DNA from 3 places in the Rhizobium sp. Pop5 genome. Region 2 is predicted to be linked to each of the others. Evidence: riboswitches for the same ligand, from Rfam matches in the RefSeq annotation. Region 2 holds a riboswitch; each other region holds the start of a gene.
What was found. A riboswitch is a leader RNA that binds a small molecule or an ion and turns the genes downstream of it on or off. The one in region 2 is predicted to bind FMN.
Positions count from the first base shown of each region.

Region 1: it holds a riboswitch for FMN, as region 2 does, so the genes downstream of both, ribB (3,4-dihydroxy-2-butanone-4-phosphate synthase) here and NE852_RS13990 (6,7-dimethyl-8-ribityllumazine synthase) in region 2, are expected to answer to the same signal.
Region 3: it holds a riboswitch for FMN, as region 2 does, so the genes downstream of both, NE852_RS08030 (DMT family transporter) here and NE852_RS13990 (6,7-dimethyl-8-ribityllumazine synthase) in region 2, are expected to answer to the same signal.

Region 1 covers NZ_CP099401.1:268,357-275,260, forward strand. Annotated here, with positions in the region: one part of gene NE852_RS26995 (IS3 family transposase) at 1-440, opposite strand, end outside; one part of gene NE852_RS26995 (IS3 family transposase) at 440-920, opposite strand; gene NE852_RS27000 (calcium-binding protein) at 842-2,014, opposite strand; gene NE852_RS27005 (hypothetical protein) at 2,014-2,613, opposite strand; gene ribB (3,4-dihydroxy-2-butanone-4-phosphate synthase) at 3,826-4,452, opposite strand; FMN riboswitch at 4,568-4,712, opposite strand; gene NE852_RS27015 (SDR family NAD(P)-dependent oxidoreductase) at 4,819-5,601, opposite strand; gene tpiA (triose-phosphate isomerase) at 5,664-6,401, opposite strand; gene NE852_RS27025 (SDR family oxidoreductase) at 6,406-6,904, opposite strand, start outside.
Region 2 covers NZ_CP099399.1:2,359,965-2,366,868, forward strand. Annotated here, with positions in the region: gene NE852_RS13960 (MFS transporter) at 1-68, opposite strand, end outside; gene NE852_RS13965 (helix-turn-helix transcriptional regulator) at 65-706, opposite strand; gene NE852_RS13970 (adenylate/guanylate cyclase domain-containing protein) at 911-2,002, opposite strand; gene NE852_RS13975 (hypothetical protein) at 2,242-2,466, shown strand; gene NE852_RS13980 (GCG_CRPN prefix-to-repeats domain-containing protein) at 2,557-2,886, opposite strand; gene NE852_RS13985 (SRPBCC domain-containing protein) at 3,072-3,518, opposite strand; FMN riboswitch at 3,785-3,927, shown strand; gene NE852_RS13990 (6,7-dimethyl-8-ribityllumazine synthase) at 4,008-4,442, shown strand; gene NE852_RS13995 (VOC family protein) at 4,590-5,279, shown strand; gene NE852_RS14000 (DUF1194 domain-containing protein) at 5,618-6,394, opposite strand; gene NE852_RS14005 (LysR family transcriptional regulator) at 6,565-6,904, opposite strand, start outside.
Region 3 covers NZ_CP099399.1:1,194,393-1,201,296, forward strand. Annotated here, with positions in the region: gene clpX (ATP-dependent Clp protease ATP-binding subunit ClpX) at 1-690, shown strand, start outside; gene lon (endopeptidase La) at 1,097-3,514, shown strand; gene hupB (DNA-binding protein HupB) at 3,721-3,996, shown strand; FMN riboswitch at 4,117-4,268, shown strand; gene NE852_RS08030 (DMT family transporter) at 4,352-5,260, shown strand; gene NE852_RS08035 (LysR substrate-binding domain-containing protein) at 5,421-6,320, opposite strand; gene NE852_RS08040 (zinc-dependent alcohol dehydrogenase family protein) at 6,425-6,904, shown strand, end outside.

The DNA.
Region 1 (6,904 bases), on a different replicon from region 2:
GGCGACATTGAACTCGGTGACATCGGTTGCCCACTTCTCGTTCATGCGCCTGGCAGCGAACTGTCGTTGGATGAGATCTGGCGCGACGTGCCCGGCCTGGCCCCTGTAAGAGCGGTACTTCTTCGGCCGAACCAGGGACTTCAGCCTCATCTCGACCATCAGCCGCTGGACAGTCTTGTGGTTGACCGCCTCTCCGCGGCCACGGATCGCCGCCGTCACCCGACGATAGCCGTAGCGTCCCTTGTGTTCATCGAAGATCGATCGGATCGTCACCTTCAGGGCCGCATGTCGGTCGCCGGAGGAGAGCACCTTCTGCCTATAATAGAACGTGCTGCGCGCCAGGCCCGAAAGCGCCAGCAGCCCGTCGAGCGGATGCTGCGGCCTTAACGCCTGGACGGCTTGCGTCCGTTCGGCGCGTGACGCGCCTGCGTTAAGGCCTCCAGTTTTTTTAGGTAGGCGTTCTCCATGCGCAGATAGGCCAGTTCCGCCAGCAATTCCTCGCGGCTCTTGGCAGCGTCATCCTGCGCTCCATCCGTGCTGGTGTCCGTGGTAGGGGGCTCGGGCATCGATCGCGGTTTGCCTCTCCGGCGCGGGACAAGGGCCTCAAGCCCACCGCGCTCATATTGCCTCTCCCAGACTGAGAGGCTACCGGCGTTGCGAATGTCGAAAAGCGCGGCCGCCTGTCGACGGGACAGACCATCTTTCCACATACGTTCGAGGACCGATAGTCTGAACTGCGCATCATAGTGACTATGTTTACGTGCCAAGCCCGCCAAGCCATGCTCCGCGTGGCTGGCGACCCACCGCCGCACCATCGAATAATCAAGCCCGAAGCGCAGACCTACCTCCCGGTAGCTACGCTCACCACAACCGTAATACTCAATGACTTCTTGCTTGAATGCGCTGCTGTATTTGGACATGCAAAACCCCCGAAGTTGGGTGTCCAACTTTCGGGGGTCTGTTCATGGTCCTGGGTAATTTGAATGTTGGCAATATAGTCGTGATCAGACCCATCAATCCAATCGGACTTTTGCAATGCATTCCAAGTAGCCTTATTGCTGGTGACTGAGCCGTAGAAGCCCTCTGTAGCAAACATGTAAAAGGTATCGAACCCCTCCCCACCGTTGAGAAAATCCCGCTCGCCATCATACCACTCGGAATGAAGCGTGGAGATGTCTAACTGGTTCACATTGCCTGTGCCACCGATCAGGATGTCATCGCCTTTGCCCCCTACAACATAGTCGTTTCCGGCCTCGCCAAACAGCTTATCGAAATCTGCATTGCCCGCGACCCAGTCATCACCGTCGCCGCCGAATATTGTGTCACTGCCCACGCCTCCGTATAGATAATCGTTCCCGGCACCAGCGCGGATTAAGTCATTACCTTCGAGACCAACTAATAAAACTGGGTCAGATAAATCTCTTGTGTCAATTGCGTCGCCGTGAAGTTTCGCTCCAAGATCATCAACAAGGACCAATTTGACCGGCTCGCCGTCTGTTAGACTTTCCCCAACCGCAACGTCGAGCGACTCGACCTGCCAGTCGTAAAGCGTCGAATGATATGATGCGCGATCAACGTAATGAGGCCCTCCCATCTCGGCAACAATGAGCTGCTCGTCTCGGACTGTGTCACCTACATAGTCATACTTTCCTGTCAGGAGATTAGGAGGGATGCCATCCTTCTCGCCGTCGTCGACACCAACGACCGCGTGGAGAATCTCATGCATTATAGCTTGCTCGAAGGAATAAGTGGCTATGGTTCCGTCGCTACCGATAAGGCATTTTCCATCCACGGAGGTTGGGTTGTATTTAACCCAAAATTCACCGGGCTTCGCCTTAGTTTGAAACTCGTGCTCGAATGTGAGTATTTTTGGGCTAGCGGCAAGAAGATCAAAAACACCCCGCGCTGTATCGGAGACTGTGTATAACTCAGCTATTATCTGTTTGATGCGATCTGGCTCTCCACCAGTTGCGTTCACAAAATTAAGCTTTCCCAGAACTTCTTGGATTCCCATTACGGCTTCTCCCTCAAAAGAATGGATTTCAGCATTGAGAAAAGAACCGCCGGATCGTGATCAGGCAACAATGGCTCGCTTTCCTCGAATAACAGCAAATTAAACTTCGCTATCGTGTAGCGACAGTAGGCACTTCCAACATCAGCAAAATACAAAATGTCGGCATAACAGTACAGAAACGGTTGTTCCGCAGGCTCTTTCTTGTAATACTTGGTTATTTGGTCGCGAGATGAAGAGGCCACCGGAGTTTGCGCTCCCTGCTCAGGCTGAGCATCTCGACCCTCCTTCGCAAACCTGGAAATGGCAAGAAGGATTCGCCGAAGTTCTGCGTCGTCGTGAAGATCGAGAATAGGCTGGTTTAGGGCCTTCTGCGCCCGACCTATCAGCAGACGGTTTCCGGGGCAGAATCGACCTTGATAGTCGCCTGAATATTCTATTGCCACTAGGCAATACATATAGCCGCGATGAAGCGGATACCGCGAAACGTGAGCATATAAAGCTTTGTCCGAGGCGGTAGTGTCAAGTGCTTCTGCGTGAGATGTCGATGCGAATGCCAAAGAGGCCAGCAATGCCGCAAAAACGACAAACGTGGTGGTCAACGGCGAGCTTCGCGGAGCCCGGATCAGACGCAATAGCCACCAGCAATTGAGTGGCCTCAGAAAAGTTGCAACTAGCGCCACAAATATCACCCCCATAAGTATCATGGCTGAATAGTGATAGTTCAATGGTTGCATATTTTGCAAGCCCATTTGTAGGACCGGTGAACGCAACCCTAACGGCCGGTTTGCGACAACCTACCGCTCGGATCGTCGCGGTGGATACGGCGAATTTAAGTACAACAAGGGTGCCGCCCGCCCGCTATCCGGTGAGGATGACCGGTTACCTGGCTCGACGGGCTTCCGCTGCAAGCAGCGATCCACTTCACTGAAACGTTGGGCGCCGTGAACCGTCTTGGAACCGAACCAGATCTGGAAACGATGACAATGGGTTGACGCTGTATCGCGATCACGGGCGCTGGACTGTGGCAGTGAAGGACGTCCTCCGCACGATCTTGTCACGCCCGATGCCGCGCGGAAGAAAATCGCTGACCGTGGTCTTCGGACGATTGGCTTCGGAGGTTCTGGAGTTCGAAAACGATCCCGGATATCGCGAAATCATCTCTGTTATGAATGAGGTTGCGGCGGAGTGACGGCTGCAGCACAGTCCCAATGTCTGCGCGTCCGATTCAGGGATTTTCGAGAGTAGCCCAAATTCACTGTCTAATCGTGGTTAAGCGATGGATAGCTGTTCACGACAGACCGCCCTCAGGTTCAAAAGTTCTCTCCCTTCCGGGCGGCCCATCCGCAGAGGCGTTCTCAGGCACACCAAGCCCGTTGCCGCGCCATTCCAAGCCGAAAATTAAGTGCCCCCAATCAGGATCAAAGATTGATCCTTTTGATCAGAGCTTCAGCGCGAACGCTCGAACGAACGCCGTTTCGAACTTGAAATCGGGGGTCGGTGAGTCAGGATGTAATTTGCTTGTAATTTATCTCGCCAAATCGGATCCGGCGCTAGGGCCAGTTTGATCCGGGACATACTTCCTAAGAATCTGGGAAAAACCAGCGTTTCTCGAGGCTTAAATCCGGTCCTTAAGCTTGTTTTACAGGAATAAAGGTCGTCGAGACGCCGGATGCTCTATATGGTTTGGCAGCGCCGAAGACGCCCTCGTGACAGTTGTTGGTTGTGGTATAGGGTTTCCGCGTCGCTTCTAACGACAAGTTCCACTGAACAGGACCAAGCGATGTTCGGCGGAGAGCCAACAGCTAGGTCGATCAGGCCGCCTTAACAGGCGCGCTCACGCCCCGATAAGCAATGAGGTCCTCGATTGTGATGAGATGGAGGCCGTGTCGCTCGGCAAACCGCTCAAGCTCCGGCAGGCGCGCCATCGTGCCATCATCATTGGCCACTTCGCAGATGACACCCGACGGCGACAGGCCGGCAAGCCTTGCGAGGTCGACAGCCGCCTCGGTGTGGCCTGGACGGGCAAGCACGCCGTTCGGTTGCGCACGCAATGGGAAGATATGGCCAGGCCGGGCAAAATCCTCGGGGCGGGAGTTCTCGCCGATCAGCGCCCGAACCGTCGCGGCGCGGTCGGCGGCCGAAATACCGGTCGTCGTTTCAGGAATATAGTCAACCGACACGGTAAAAGCCGTCTTCAGAAGTTCGGTATTGTTGGGGACCATCTGCGGGATCTGCAGGTCGTCCAGCCGCTCGCCTTCCATCGCCACGCAGATCAGGCCGCGGGCATAATTCATCATGAAGGCGATCGCCTGCGGCGTAATCGCTTCGGATGCGATGATGAGATCGCCCTCGTTTTCACGATCGCGATCGTCAACGACAACCACGATCTCGCCCCGCGCAATCGCGGCGATCGCATCTTCGATTTTGGAAATTGCCATTTCTCTGCCTTTCAAGGGTTAGCCGCGTGAGCGGCATTCATGGCCTGTCAAAAGCCACCATTTTCCCTTGGGCGAACAAGCATATGAAACGCCGCGTGCCGAGCGGCGTCCCCTGCGTTGCTCTCTTTCATCCGGACTATGACCGTCGGCTCCGGCCTCTCACCGGATCTGCTGACCCTTCGCTTCCACGAAGGCGCTCGCGGGCTCCGAGTTGCCTCGATACCGCCGGTGGGGAATTGCACCCCGCCCTGAGAACATGACTTAGATAGATGATGAAGGCCTTGTTCTGCAAGAGGTCGGATGTCGATCACCCTGCGGGGTTCGCCGCACCGAGGTGAAAGCACCGTTCCCCTTTGTCGAACAGAGCTAGGACATGATCAGGCCGCCATCGACATTGATGGTCTGGCCGGTGATGTAGGCAGCATCGTCGCTGGCAAGGAAAGTCACGAGGCCGGCAACATCTTCGCCCGATCCTGCGCGCTTCATCGGGATGCCCTCGACCCATTCCTTCATAAGTTCTCCGGGGCCGAAATTGCCGAGCAGCTTGCCCCATGCCTGGTCGTTGTAGGCCCACATGTCGGTTTCGATGATGCCGGGGCAGAAGGCGTTGACGGTGATGCCATCGGTCGCAACTTCTTTGGCAAGGCTCTGTGTGATGCCGACGACGCCCATCTTGGAGGCAGCATAATGCGGCGTATAGATGAAGCCGTCGCGCGCCTGACCGGAGGCGGTGTTGATGATCCGGCCGCCGCGGCCATGTTTGCGCATGCGGGCGATCGCTTCCTGGGCGCAGAGGAACACGCCCTTGGTGTTGACGGCCATGACCTTGTCCCACTCGCCCTCGGTCATGTCCTCGATGCGGGCAATGGTGATGACGCCGGCATTCTGGATGGAGATATCAACGTCGCCGAAGGCCTGTTCGGCTGCATCGTAAAGAGCCTTGACGCTTGCCTTGTCGGTGACGTCGCCTACGAAGGAGATCGCCTCTCCGCCATCGGCCTTGATCTGCTCGGCAACGGCATGCACGCTCTCCTCGTTGGCGGAGACCACGAGATGGGCACCCTCGCGCGCAAAACGTTTGGCAATCGCCGCACCGATGCCACGGCTTGCGCCGGTAATGACGACGGTCTTGTTTTCGAAGCGTTGCATTCTCTTTTCCTTTCAGGGGTGCCGATCTGCAAACCGACGACACTTGCCTCATCACGCAGACTTCAAAAGGCTGCAGAAATAATCCCGGCAAATTCCGATGCCTTCAGCGAAGCGCCACCAACCAGCGCTCCGTCCACATTGCGAAGCCCGAATATGGCCGCGGCATTGGATGCCTTGACCGAGCCGCCATAGAGGATCTTGACGGAATGGCCGTCATCGCCCAGCCACTCTTCGAGCATATGCCGGATTGCAGCATGGACCTCCTCGATCTGTTTGTTGGTTGGCACCAATCCTGTTCCTATCGCCCATACGGGCTCATAGGCGATGATGAGATTTGCGCCTGTCGCTCCCTCGGGGATGGATTCTGCCAGTTGCTCGCCAACCACCTCGATCGCCCGTCCTTCATCACGCTCATGTCGCGTTTCACCGACACAGACGATCGCGATCAGGCCCGCCCGATGAGCGGCAACCGCCTTCGCGTGGACGATTTCATCATCTTCACCATAAGACACGCGGCGCTCGGAATGTCCGAGGATCACATAACGCGCGCCGATATCGGCAAGCATTTCGGCAGAGACGTCGCCGGTATGGGCGCCTGACTGCTGCGCGTGACAATCCTGTGCGCCGATGACCAGGTTCGAATCCTTGGCCCGCTCCACTGCCCGGTCGATCAGCGTGAAGGGCGGGCAGACGACGATGTCGCACGTCGCCTCGCCCGTTAATCCCCTCAGCGCCTCGATCTCAGCTTGGGAGGAGATGAGACCGTTCATTTTCCAGTTGCCTGCAATCAGCTTGCGCATGAGATCACCAGCAGCAGAAGCCGCCATCGACGAGCAGATCGACGCCCGTCACGAAGCTTGCGGCGTTCGAAAGCAGGAAGACGGCCGGACCAACCATCTCGTCGACACCGGCCATGCGCTGCATCGGTGTTTGCTCTTCGAAGAGCTTGGTCTGATGCACCATCTCCGGCCGGGTATTCATCGGCGTTGCGGTATAGCCCGGCGAGATCGTATTGACGCGGATGCCGCGCCCGACCCACTCCATTGCCAGCGACTTGGACATATGGATCACACCCGCCTTGGAGGCGTTGTAATGCGCCTGGCTTAGACCCCGATTGACGATGACGCCGGACATGGAGGCGATGTTGACAATGGAGCCGCGGCCGTTTTTCAGCATGGCGCGCGCTTCGGCCTGGCAGGACAAGAAGACGCCCTTCAGGTTGATGTCCATCAGCGTCTGGTACTGGTCCTCTTCCATTTCCTCGGCGGGATTGGCGTTGGCAATGCCGGCCGCATTGACGGCA
Region 2 (6,904 bases):
AGCCGCGTGCCGGAAAGCGACAGCGTCTCGGCGGCGGCAAGTGCCAGGAACGGCCCGCCCCGCCTCACGGCTCCTCCTCCCCCTCGCGATGCGGCAGGCGGCCCGGATAGGGAAAGGCGTGCAGCATGACCGAGAAGGGAACCATGCCGGGCTTCCGAGACGCCGCCTCGCCGAGCTGCGGCGCTGCCCGCATCGCTTCCAGGATGATGTCGGTCAGCCGCCGGGTCAGGGCCTCGGCCTGTTCTGCCGTCATCGGGATGATGATGTCGTTCGCCGTGCTCGCCTTGCGCCATTCGGCCGGCAGTTCGGCATATTCCTCCGCCGCCTGCTGCATCTGGCCGACCTGCAGGGAGAGTACCGCCTGGTTGAAGGCGATGTCGAGATCGAGCGCCTCCCCCTCGATCTCGCTCGCCGGCACTGACGTCAGTTCGTGGCTTGCGCGCCACCAGCGGTCGCGCCGCGAGACATGCGGCGCCTCCTCGATGAAACCATATTGGGCAAGCTGGCGCAGATGATAGCTCGTGGCTCCGCTGTTCAAGCCGAGGCGCACGGCCAGCTGCGTCGCCGTAGCCGGGCCATCCACCCGGAGCATGCCGAGCATGCGCAGCCGCACCGGATGCGCCAGCGCCTTCAGCGCGGCCGGATCGGGAACGACCCGGCTGAGGGTACGGGCATCTGTGGCGGGCTGTGGGCGCGGCTTTTTCATGAGCCGAGAGTATAGTTTGCAAAGAAAACTTTGCAAACATTTCTTTGCAAATTATACATACATCAGGAGATGCGAGCGCGACGCGAGGTCGCCCGCCGATGAGAGAAGCTCCGCCCCCTCGCCTCATAGCCCGGACTGAAAGCCTGCAACGCAGGGATAGGCGACACCAGGCTGATCGCCGCGCCCCGCACCTGGGGCGTCACGCTAATCTTCCGGCAAGGCGAAGACGGCGCAGGATTCGGCGATGCCGCGCAAGGCGTGCTCGCCAAGCGGCGTGAGGGCTGATCCAGTGTTCGCCGCCACCGCGCCCGAGATCAGCACGCTGCGGCCAAGCGGCTTGCAAAGCCCTTCCAGGCGACTGACGAGATTGACAGCCGGACCGATGGCGGTGAAGTCAAGCCGGTCGGCCGCGCCGATATTGCCCCAGAGGATCTCGCCGAAATGCAGTGCGGCGCCGAAGGGCAGCGGCGCCAGCCCCTGCGCCCGGCGCAGCTGGTCGAGATGGGCCATGCCGGCGCGGCAGGCGGCGACCGCCCTCAGCGCCGCCTCGCAAGCATTGCGATCGCCCCCGGCCTCTTCGCCGGAGGCGCCCGCGACGGGAAAGATCGCGAGCACGCCGTCGCCCATGAATTTTAGCACCTCGCCCCCGAAGGCATGCACGGCGCCGGCGACACGGTCGAAATAGGCGTCGAGCGCTGCAATCATCGCATACGGCTCGGTCACTTCGGAAAGGGCGGTGAAATCTCTGAGATCAGCGCAGAGAAGGGCGGCGCGGATGATTTCGCCTGTGCCGCGCGCAAGCGCGCCGGCCTGCACCCGGGCAGCGCTGCGCCGGCCGAGATAGGCTTCGAGCAGGGCCGCCCGCGCCTCGCGCGCCGCAAGGGCAGCAAGCGGTGCTGCGGCAAAACGCGCGACCTCGCGCAGCCGGGCCGCATCACCAGGAGCAAAAGCCCCTGCCCCGTCGGCAAGGCCTGCCCAGCCGAGGATGGGGTCGTCCGGAGAAGGCCCGATCCTTTCTTCCCAGACCGGCCCGAGCCCGGCCAGCCACTCACGCCCGGCCCCGACGGGCGGTGCCGCGGCGAAGGCCAGCGCCTCGATGACGGTCCCGCTCTCCGCCCGCCACAGCCATGTGCGCCGCGCAATGATCGGATGCGGCACCGAAAGCGTCAGCGCGCCGCCGGCGAGCGGCAAGCCATCGGCCAGCAGCCGACGCCCGAGTTCGGCGAGAAACCGTTCGGGACCGGGCGAAGCGGCGGCCTCGTCAATCAACCAGGCAAGAGAGGAAGGCAGATCCATGCCCTAGCATTGCACTCGGTCCGAGCCTCGGCAACCCCGGTGCGTCCGCAAGCGGACGCAGCGCTTCCTCTTGGCTCTTGCGCCCGCGGCCATCCCCCGCAACCCCTGTCAACCCCACCGCCAAACAACCCTGTGGAAAACCATTCAGCGCGGTGGAAAACAAAGAAAAAAACACTTTAAACTTGCGCGGATTTGATTCCATTATGCGCCGTTCGTCATCGTATGATTGAGGGGTTGCGATGGGCACGACGTACTGGCCGAAAGATCCGCTTGACGGAAACGACATAACGCTGCTGACGTCGATCCTTCGGCGATGGTGCACGCGCTACGGGATCGAATTCACCGCCGAAGAGAGCAAGCGGAAAGCGAAGGAACTCGTCGAATGGTTCGAGTTCGGCGTCAAGGATCCGGTCGAGCTCGAAGAGCTGATCGACGGCAAGCATTGGCTCGTCACTCCGATCTGAGCCCAAGCGTCCGCGCATGAAAAGAGGCCGGGCGAAGATCGCGCCGGCCTCCATCGTTTTGGTTCCGGGGTTTTGGTTCTGGGCGGGGTATCAATCCCAGTTACGATCGCGATCCCAGCGGCGATCGCCATACCAGCGACGGTCGTCATTCCAGCGACGATCCCGATCCCAGCGGCGTTCGTGGCGCCAGCGCGGACCATCCCAGCCCCAGCGCGGCGGACCGCCATAAAAAGCCATCGGCGGGCGTTGCCAGTTGCGGCGGCATTCGCCCCACGGCGTCAGGTGCCAGCCGCGACCGCAGGCGTAGTCGGCCTTGACGATATTGCTCTGAACGTTGATTGACCCCATCGGCATGGCCTCAGCTGTGCCGATCGAGAGGCTGCCAGCGAGCAAGGCAGCCGCGATAGAAAGTGCCTTCATAACGAACTCCATTCAATCCAGCCGTACCCACCTTAGGGATGCCAAATTGAACTGGGGATGAATTGCGCGTTCATGTTTGCCGGGGAAAAAGGCGCGTTTGCGGACGGCCGGGCAGTGCGCCGGACGGCCATTTTTTCCGCAATGTCAGGCGGTTGCGGGCCGTGGCGAGGCCCGCGCAAAACCGTTCATTTCCTGCCGCTAAAGACATCCGGACCCGGATCGCGCCCGGCGGCGACCTCGGTCAGCCGCCCGAGATAATGCACCCAGCCTTCCGTATGGCCGGCGCATTGCTCCGCACTCGGCAGGCCGCTATGGGTGAGCCGCAGGAGCGTCCCGTCGGGCTGCTCGATCAGGTCGATCTCGACCAGGCTCGAGCCCGGCGGCACCACCTCGCTGCCGTCCCAGCCGAAGCTGTAGGCCAGGCGATGAACCGGCACCACCTCGCGAAACGAACCGCGCGCGAAGCGGGCGCCTGTCACGTTGACGAGATAGAGCCCGCCCGGCTCAGGCTCGATCTGCGCCTCCGTTCCCATCCAGCGCAGGATCTTCTCCGGATCGGTCATCAGTGCAAACACCGCAGCCGGGGGTGCTGCTATATGCGCCTCGCGGCGCACGATGAATGGGTCTGGCATCACATTCTCCCATGATTGCTGTCCTGCCCTATGACGCGGCACGAGATGCTTTTTCGACATGGATGTCCTCAGCAGAAGCATTTAGGCGGAAGAGCGCGCTCAACAAGGGCGTTGGAGCACACATCCATCAGCCGATAGCGCACCCGCCTCGTCCTTCGAGGCCACTGCGGGGCGCCTCAGGAGAGGCTCTCTTGGGGTCGCAACCCCGCCTCCATCCCGAAACCATCTTCCCCTATTGCCAGCCCGCCGCCTTGACCCTATTGTCGCGCCGTTCTCAGGGCGGGGTGAAAGTCCCTACCGGCGGTATGCAGTTTCGATTGCGAGCCCGCGAGCGCCTTCCTCGGAAGGGTCAGCAGATCAGGTGAGATGCCTGAGCCGACGGTCATAGTCCGGATGAAAGAGAACGTGCGTTGCCGCTGCCCTTTCGGGCTGGCGGCGGACGCTCGTGATCGCCTTGGGTGACGTGTCTGTACGCCAAAGGAGATTACCATGACACCCACCCGTTATGCCTTCATCAAAGCCGGCTGGCACGCCGATATCGTCGATCGTGCGCTTGAAGGCTTTCAACAGCTCATTCCCGCCGAGCAGATCGACGTGTTCGATGTTCCAGGCGCTTTCGAAATGCCGCTCTTGTCGCGCGATCTTGCCGCGAGCGGGCGTTATGGCGCCGTCATCGCCGCCGCCTTCGTCGTCGACGGCGGAATCTATCGCCATGACTTCGTGGCCCAGGCCGTCGTCGACGGGCTGATGCGCGCCGGAATGGATACCGGCGTGCCGGTGCTGTCGGTCTCGCTGACGCCGCATCACTATCAGGAAACCGAGCACCATCAACAGATCTACCGCGCTCACTTCGTCGAAAAGGGCCGCGAGGCCGCGCGCGCCGCTCTGATGATCGGCAAGACGCGCGCCGCTCTTGCGGCGTAGAGACCCGCGCAACAGGCGGCGGGATCGGCCCGCCGTCTTCTCCCTACCGACAGAAGAATTGATTCGACGCCCTCGCCGCGCTGTGGTCCACTCGACCCCGACATGTATCGCCATTCTTAATGCGTCCAAACCTCAAGGGAGCTGAAGATGAGCAATGCAATGCGCAGTGAAACCCCCACCCTATCCACGAGAACACGACCGGTCGACACCAAGCTCGAAGTGGTCGTCATCCCCGTTTCGGACGTCGACCGCGCGAAACGCTTTTACGACGGCCTCGGCTGGCGGCTTGACGCCGACTTCGCCAATGATGCCGATTTCCGGGTGATCCAGTTCACCCCGCCCGGCTCCGGCTGCGCGATCATCTTCGGCAAAAATATCACCGCCGCCGCCCCCGGCTCCGCCCAGGGCCTTTACCTCGTCGTCTCGGACATCGAGGCCGCCCGCCGCGATCTCATCGCCCGCGGCGTCGAGGTGAGCGACGTCTTCCACGACGCAGCAGGCGTCTATGCCGGCAAGGATGAACCCTATCTGTTCGGACGCCTCAGAATCGCCGGCCGCGATCCCGACCACCGCAGCTACCGCTCCTTCGCCTCGTTCAAGGATCCCGATGGCAACGGCTGGCTGTTCCAGGAGGTCACCACGCGGCTGCCGGGCCGCATCGACGCCGACGAGACGGCCTTCTCGACATCAAGCGACCTCGCCGCCGCGCTGCGCCGCGCCGCCACCGCCCACGGCGAACACGAGAAACGAAACGGCGGCAAACACGACGAGAACTGGCCGGACTGGTACGCCGAATACATGGTCAGCGAACGGGCGGGCCGGGAGTTGCCGTTGTAGGTGGCGGCAGAGGCCGTAAGCCCCCGCTTCGCCCTTCGAGGCCCTCGCAGGCGCCCAGGGCGAAGCTCTATTGGATGCCGCGCGTCTCTTCTTTACCGGCATGCCGTGTGGCACCCCCTCTGGCCTGCCGGCCATCTCCCCCACAAGGGTGGAGATCGACAGGAGGCTTGACCACGCCCCCTGTCGAACGGCAGCGGCAATCACAATGCTCGGCTGTTTGGGGAAGCCGTCACGCCCAGCCGATCTCCCTCCTTGTGGGGGAGATGTCCGGCAGGACAGAGGGGGGTGCCACACGACATGTCCTCTCATCCCAAATCGCGCCGGCAAGCCACCACCCCTCACCGCTCGAAAAAGTCCCGCCACTGTTTCTCGCCAAACAGACAGTCGGCCGCGGGCGCATCCCCCGCAATCTCACGCACCGTCACCGGCGGCCAAAGGCCGCTGATTTCGAGCACCAGCTTGCGGCGTACGGCGACGGCGAAATCCTCGATCTTGTGGACCGGCAGCACAAAGGCGCCGGGGCCGCCGATGACGCAATCGGCGTAATATTTGTCGAGACCCTCGGGCGCATCGGAAGGCCGCAGCATGATGGCGAGGCCGTTAATGACCATGCCCGCTTCCACCGCCCTGTCACGGGCCAGCATCACCGGATTGCCCGAGTTGTTCGGGCCGTCGCCGGAAACGTCGATCACCTCCCGCCTGGCCTGAAAGGGACTGGCGATGATCATGCTGGCGCCCTGGGCGATGGCGGTGGAGATCGAGGTGCGCCGCTGCGTGGCGATCGGCCGGGCTTCGAGTTTGTCGGCAAAGGCGATCGCATCGGCTTCCGTCTCGATCACCTGCCAGTCGATCACCGAATCCTGGACGACATAGCCCGCCCATTCGAAATAGCTGATGGCGATGCGGCCGGTGAGTCCACCCTTGACCGCATCGATGAATTCCTTGTGCTTGAGCGCCTCGACATAACCCTGGCGCTGGATGCCGATCTCCTCGAAATCCATCGACCGCGAGGTGTCGACGGCAAGCACCAGCGCCACATCGACCTCGCTTCTCCCGATCTCCGCGATCGGGGCGACGCCGGAAAGACCCATCAGCACCGCAAGTGTCGTCAGCATCGGCAAATCCCCGCGCCATTCACAAGCCGGCAAATTTTACCACAGCTTGATCGGGGCAGGACGCGCCGCCACGCGCTGGGCTTCAATTTTCGGTGATGGATTGGCCGGGCGAGCTGCCTTGAGCCGCGCCCTCCGCGCGAGGCTCTCTTGTCGCGCCGATCCCGCAACCCTCAACGCAAAGGCAGCCACAAAGGGCTTTTCCATGCCTTTAGCGCTTCGAGGAAGACCTGCAGGCGCAAGGGCAGGAAGCGGCGGGTCGGGTAGACGGCGTGCACGAAGATTTCCGGCGACGACCAGTCGGGCAGCAGGCGGATGAGCTCGCCTCGCTTGATCTCTTCGTCGCAATAGGTCGAAGGTAGGAGCCCGATGCCGTGGCCGCGATAGGTAAAGGCGCTGACCGCATCGAAATCGCGGCTCGATACCGGCCCGGACACGCGCACGTCAATCGATTTGCGGCCGCTGACCAGATGCCAGTCCGCCTCGCCGTTGCGGCCGTTCAACAGCACGCAT
Region 3 (6,904 bases), 1.2 Mb from region 2:
AATCCGTCGATCACCCGTGACGTCTCGGGCGAGGGCGTGCAGCAGGCGCTCCTGAAGATCATGGAAGGCACGGTCGCTTCCGTTCCGCCGCAGGGTGGGCGCAAGCATCCGCAGCAGGAATTCCTGCAGGTCGACACGACGAACATTCTGTTCATCTGCGGCGGCGCTTTCGCCGGCCTCGACAAGATCATCTCCGCCCGCGGCGAGAAGACCTCGATCGGCTTCGGTGCGACCGTCAAGGCCCAGGACGACCGCCGCGTCGGCGAAGTCCTGCGCGAACTGGAGCCGGAAGACCTGGTCAAGTTCGGCCTCATCCCCGAGTTCATCGGCCGTCTGCCGGTTCTGGCGACGCTTGAGGATCTTGACGAGGATGCGCTGATCCAGATCCTGTCCGAGCCGAAGAATGCACTGATCAAGCAGTATCAGCGCCTGTTCGAGATGGAAGACGTGGAACTGACCTTCCACGAGGATGCGCTTCGCGAAATCGCCCGCAAGGCGATCGTGCGCAAGACCGGCGCCCGCGGCCTTCGCTCGATCATGGAGAAGATCCTGCTCGACACGATGTTCGAGCTGCCGACGCTGGAAGGCGTGCGCGAGGTTGTCATCTCCGAGGAAGTGGTGCGCGGTTCTGCCCGTCCGCTCTACATCTATGCCGATCGTCAGGAAGAAAAGGCCAACGCTTCCGCGTGACCTTGTGACTTTCACACGATTATTTTGAGGGGCTTGCCGTCGGCAAGCCCCTTTCTATTTGAAAAACCATGCGAGGCACTGTTAGTATTTTGCGGATGGGAACCGCAATTGCCCTTGCCGATATTGCGCAAGGGGTGGTGCTTGGCAAAGATGCAGTGATTCCGTAAGCCTATTGTTGGCGTTTGTATTTTAGCCGGGTCGGAAGTGGTAAGCGCCGGTCCAGCCACGCGCTTCATAGTGTTGGCGTTCCGTTGTAACAAAGCTGTCACATCCGGGGAACGCGGGCGTTAGCGTGGCTTGAAAAGCGTAGTCAGAACCTCCACTTGTAGAGCCAAGTGAGAGTGCCGGCCGGTCCCAAGCGGCCGTGCAGAGAGCCCGGCAACGGGACGATGGAAAGGACAAAAGAATGACGAAGAAAACGTCTGTAGCGAGCAGCACCGCCTACCCTGTTCTGCCCTTGCGCGACATCGTGGTTTTCCCGCATATGATCGTGCCGCTGTTCGTCGGACGGGAAAAGTCGATCCGTGCGCTCGAAGAGGTCATGGGTTCCGACAAGCAGATCATGCTGGTGACGCAGATCAACGCCAGCGACGACGATCCGGACCCTTCGGCGATCCACAATGTCGGCACCGTGGCGAACGTATTGCAGCTGCTCAAGCTGCCTGATGGCACCGTCAAGGTTCTCGTCGAAGGCCGTGCACGCGCCGAGATCGACGCCTATACCAGCCGCGAGGATTTCTACGAGGCGCTCGGCCATGTGCTCGACGAGCCGCATGACGATCCGGTCGAGTTGGAAGCTCTGTCGCGCTCGGTCGTTTCGGAATTCGAGAGCTATGTGAAGCTCAACAAGAAGATTTCGCCCGAAGTGGTTGGCGCCGCCAGCCAGATCGACGACTATTCCAAGCTCGCCGATACGGTCGCCTCGCATCTGTCGATCAAGATCACCGAGAAGCAGGAAATGCTGGAGACCACCAGCGTCAAGGCCCGCCTCGAAAAGGCGCTCGGCTTCATGGAAGGCGAGATCTCGGTCCTGCAGGTCGAAAAGCGCATCCGCTCGCGCGTCAAGCGCCAGATGGAGAAGACCCAGCGCGAATACTATCTCAATGAGCAGATGAAGGCGATCCAGAAGGAGCTCGGCGACGGCGAGGAAGGCCGCGACGAGATGAGCGAGCTTGAAGAGCGCATCTCCAAGACCAAATTGTCCAAGGAAGCCCGTGAAAAGGCCGATGCGGAGCTGAAGAAGCTGCGCCAGATGAGCCCGATGTCGGCCGAAGCCACCGTCGTGCGCAACTATCTGGACTGGCTGCTCGGCATCCCCTGGGGCAAGAAGTCGAAGATCAAGGCCGATCTCAACAATGCCGAGAAGATCCTTGAAGCCGATCACTTCGGTCTCGACAAGGTCAAGGAGCGCATCGTCGAATATCTCGCCGTGCAGGCCCGCGCCACCAAGATCAAGGGTCCGATCCTGTGCCTCGTCGGCCCTCCGGGCGTCGGCAAGACCTCGCTCGCCCAGTCGATCGCCAAGGCGACCGGCCGTGAGTATGTCCGTATGGCTCTCGGCGGCGTTCGTGACGAAGCCGAAATCCGCGGTCATCGCCGCACCTATATCGGCTCGATGCCCGGCAAGGTCATCCAGTCGATGAAGAAAGCGAAGAAGTCCAACCCGCTGTTCCTGCTCGACGAAATCGACAAGCTCGGCCAGGATTATCGTGGCGACCCGTCTTCGGCCCTGCTCGAGGTGCTCGATCCTGCGCAGAACTCGACCTTTATGGACCACTACCTGGAAGTCGAATACGACCTGTCGGACGTGATGTTCATCACGACGGCGAATACGCTGAACATTCCTGCGCCTCTGATGGACCGCATGGAGATCATTCGTATCGCCGGCTACACCGAGGATGAAAAGCGCGAGATCGCCAAGCGGCACCTGCTGCCGAAGGCCATCAAGGAACATGCGCTGCAGCCGGAAGAATTCTCGGTCAGCGACGACGCCCTGATGGCGATCAGCCAGCAGTATACCCGTGAAGCCGGTGTCCGCAGCTTCGAACGCGAACTGATGAAGCTCGCCCGCAAGGCGGTCACCGAGATCATCAAGGGCAAGACGAAGTCCGTTCATGTGACGGCCGCCAACATTGCCGACTATCTGGGCGTTCCGCGCTTCCGCCATGGCGAAGCCGAGGGCGAGGATCAGGTCGGCGTCGTGACCGGTCTTGCCTGGACGGAAGTCGGCGGCGAACTGCTGACCATCGAAGGCGTGATGATGCCGGGCAAGGGCCGCATGACGGTCACCGGCAATCTGAAGGATGTGATGAAGGAATCGATCTCGGCAGCGGCTTCCTATGTCCGCTCGCGCGCCGTCGATTTCGGCATCGAGCCGCCGCGCTTCGACAAGAGCGACATCCACGTGCACCTGCCGGAAGGCGCAACGCCGAAGGATGGCCCCTCGGCAGGCGTGGCGATGGCGACCGCCATCGTCTCGATCATGACCGGCATCCCGGTGAACAAGCATGTGGCCATGACCGGTGAAATCACCCTTCGCGGCCGTGTGCTGCCGATCGGCGGTCTCAAGGAAAAGCTGCTGGCAGCACTTCGTGGCGGCATCAAGAAGGTGCTGATTCCGGAGGAAAACGCCAAAGATCTGGCGGAGATTCCGGACAACGTGAAGAACAGCATGGAGATCATCCCGGTATCCCGGATGGGCGAGGTGATCAAGCATGCACTGATCCGGCGGCCGGAGCCGATCGAGTGGGATGGCACGGTGGAAACGCCGGTCATCGCATCGGTCGAAGGCCTTGATGATACGGGCGCAGCCATAGCGCATTGAGTGGCGCTTGCCACATTTATGCCCCATTGGCGCAAAAGACGCGAAAAGGCTGGCGGAAACGCCAGCCTTTTTTGTGAAAACGTCATGGAGACGCTTGCTTTTCCTTGATTTGCAGGGCTTTTGGGTTCCCGGCGGGCCTGATGAAACCTATTCTGCGCCTAGCTTACATTTGAGTCGTTTCATACCATTTAGAAAGGGGTGGAAACATGAACAAGAATGAACTCGTGTCCGCAGTAGCCGAAAAGGCTGGACTGACGAAGTCTGACGCGGCTTCCGCTGTCGACGCGGTTTTCGACGTTGTACAGGCCGAACTCAAGAACAAGGGCGACATCCGCCTCGCGGGTTTCGGTAGCTTCACTGTTTCTCATCGTGCCGCAACGAAGGGCCGCAACCCGTCGACCGGCGCTGAAGTCGACATTCCGGCACGCAACGTGCCGAAGTTCACGCCCGGCAAGGGCCTGAAGGATGCCGTCAACGGCTGATTGGATAGTCCGCCAGCCGTACACGAGAGCGGCTGCGCAGGATTTCGGAGGGGTTCGGCATCGCTGAGCCCCTCTTTGTTTTTGTCGCTTGCCGCATGCAGCGCTTTGTTCTACGAACGAAGCCGTTCTCAGGGCGGGGTGAAAGTCCCCACCGGCGGTAAGGGCTGCGGCCCGAGCCCGCGAGCGCCTTCCGAAGCTTTAGCCGGGGAGGGGTCAGCAGATCCGGTGCGATTCCGGAGCCGACGGTATAGTCCGGATGAAAGAGAATGAGCGTGACCGCATGCGGGCAGGGAACTGCCTGTTTCTGCGTGCCGTCGCCTCATACGTCCTGATTTATGTTTGGTCCTTGTTCCGGATGGAAGACATGAATCAGAATTCCCTTGCAGTCCCGCGTTCCCGCGCCTTTGCCGGCGCAGCCTTCATGGTGCTCGGAGGCGTGGCCTTCTCGCTCCTGAATGTGGTCACCCAATGGCTGACCATGAAGCTCGCCTTTCCCCCGGCCTCCACGGCCTTCTGGCAATATGGCTTCGCCTTCCTTTTCTCTTTGCCCTTTCTGCGCAAATCAGGCCTTTCCGCCATGCGGACGGATTATCCGTGGCGGCATGTCGTGCGCGTCGTCTTTGCCGCGCTCGGCGTCGAGGCCTGGGTTTCGGGCCTTGCCTCGGTGCCGATCTGGCAGGCGATCGCACTCGTCATGACCTCGCCCTTTTTCATCATCCTCGGCGCCCGCCTGTTCCTCGGTGAACGAGTCGGCCCCGCCCGCTGGGCGGCGACGGCTGTCGGCTTTGGCGGCGCGATGATCATCCTCCAGCCATGGTCGGACAGCTTCAGCTGGGCAGCTCTGCTACCTGTTCTCTCGGCGCTTCTCTGGGGCGCATCGTCTCTCATCACCAAGAACCTGACCGGCATCGAGAAGCCCGAGACCATCACCGTCTGGTTGCTGGTGATGCTGACGCCGATCAACGGCGGCCTGGCATTAGCCGCAGGCTTCGTCGTGCCGACGGGCACGACGCTGGCTCTCTTCCTGCTGGCGGGCCTCCTGACTGTTGTGGCGCAATATCTGCTGACCCTTGCCTATGCCAGCGCCGACGCCGCCTACGTGCAGCCGTTCGACGACCTCAAACTACCGCTGAACGTGCTCGCGGGCTGGCTATTCTTCGGCTATGCGCCGGCCGGCTATCTTTGGCTCGGGGCAGCACTCATTCTCGCCGCGTCGCTTTTCATCATGAGGAACGAGATGCGCCGGGAAAGGGAACCGGCCTGACGCAGACCCTCTGAAATGTCGTGGGCGATCGGCACCGGCGGCGACGCGACGCTCTGGATCGCCGTCCGTAGGTGATGAAAGCCGCTGGAACTATCAAGCAGACGACTTCGCCTTTCTGTACTCCTTGCCCATCCTGCGAAGGTCGGACGGCCCGACGGACCTAGGTCATGAATTTGGGCAGCGCGGCCGCCAATGCGTCGACGGCGAGACGGATCCTGAGCGGCAGGTGCGGTGTCTGCAGCCACAGTGCATGGCAGTCGTAGAGAAACTCCGGCTGACCCGGCAGCAACACTTCGAGCGCTCCAGCCCGCACGCGGTCGCGGATGAGCCAGTAGGGCAGCCAGGCGAGCCCCATGCCCGCCGTTGCCGCATCTGCGATCGCATCGAGATCATCGAGCCGCAATCGGCTATTCGGCCGAACTTCCACCGGAGACGGGTCTCCACGTGGAAAGAGCCATGGGCTGAAGCGGGCAGAGCGTGCATAGATGATCGCGTTGTGCCCGCCAATATCTTCGATCTGCTCCGGTCTGCCATGCGTATCGAGATAGCTCGCCGAGGCGCAGACCACCATGCGCTGGCGCGCGACGCGTCGGGCGATAATGCCTGACCTGTCTGCCAGTTCACCGGTACGGATCGCGAGATCGTAACCGTTATCGGCGAGATCGATAATGGGATCGCTGAGCGAAAGATCGAGTTCGAGGTTCGGATATCGCTTTGCGAGCTCGATCAGAACCGGCAGCGCGCAGTGCCGCCCAAAATGCACGGGCATTGTGACCCGCAGCTTTCCGCGTGGTTCGGAAAGATGATCGATCGCGAGCGCATCCGCGGCCTCTGTTTCGACAAGGATCATCCGACAGCGTTCATAATAGGCGCGTCCGAAATCCGTCAGGCTCTGCCGGCGCGTCGTCCGGCTGATAAGGCTGACCCCCAATCGCTCTTCCAGAAAGCGGATGTGCTTGCCGACCATGGGTCCGGATAGGCCGAGTGCTGCTGCCGCTGCCGCAAACGAGCCCAGATCCACGGCCTTCACGAAGACGGTCATGCTGGTGAGACGATCCATATTGCAAACTCGCAGTTTCTTCTGTCTTGCCTTTTGGCCAATTTATCTTTCTTGATTGAGTTGTCATAGCTCATTCGGTTCAATTGTTTTGGAGTTTGTGGGAAATGGCACGCATAATCCGATTTCACGAATTCGGTGGCCCCGAAGTTCTCCGCCTTGAAGATATGGATATTCCTGCCCCCGGGCCGGGGCAGGTTCAGATCCGCGTCAAGGCTCTTGGGATCAACCGGGCAGAAGCTCTGCTACGATCCCGCACCTATATCGAAACCGCGCCGTTGCCGTCGGGCCTCGGCCTCGAGGCGGCAGGCATCATCGAGGCCATAGGGGAAGACGTCGACGGCTTTGCGCCTGGCGACGCCGTCAGCATCATTCCGCCGATCTCGATGGTGCGCTCGCCGGCTTATGGTGAGCTCGTGACATTTCCCGCCGAGCTCATTGTCAGGCATCCATCGACACTTTCCTGGGAGGAAGCTGCCGCTGTCTGGATGTCGTATCTGACTGCTTACGGCGCTCTCATCGATATTACCCGACTTTCAAGAGGGGAATTCGTGGCAATCACCGCCGCCTCGAGCAGCGTAGCTCTC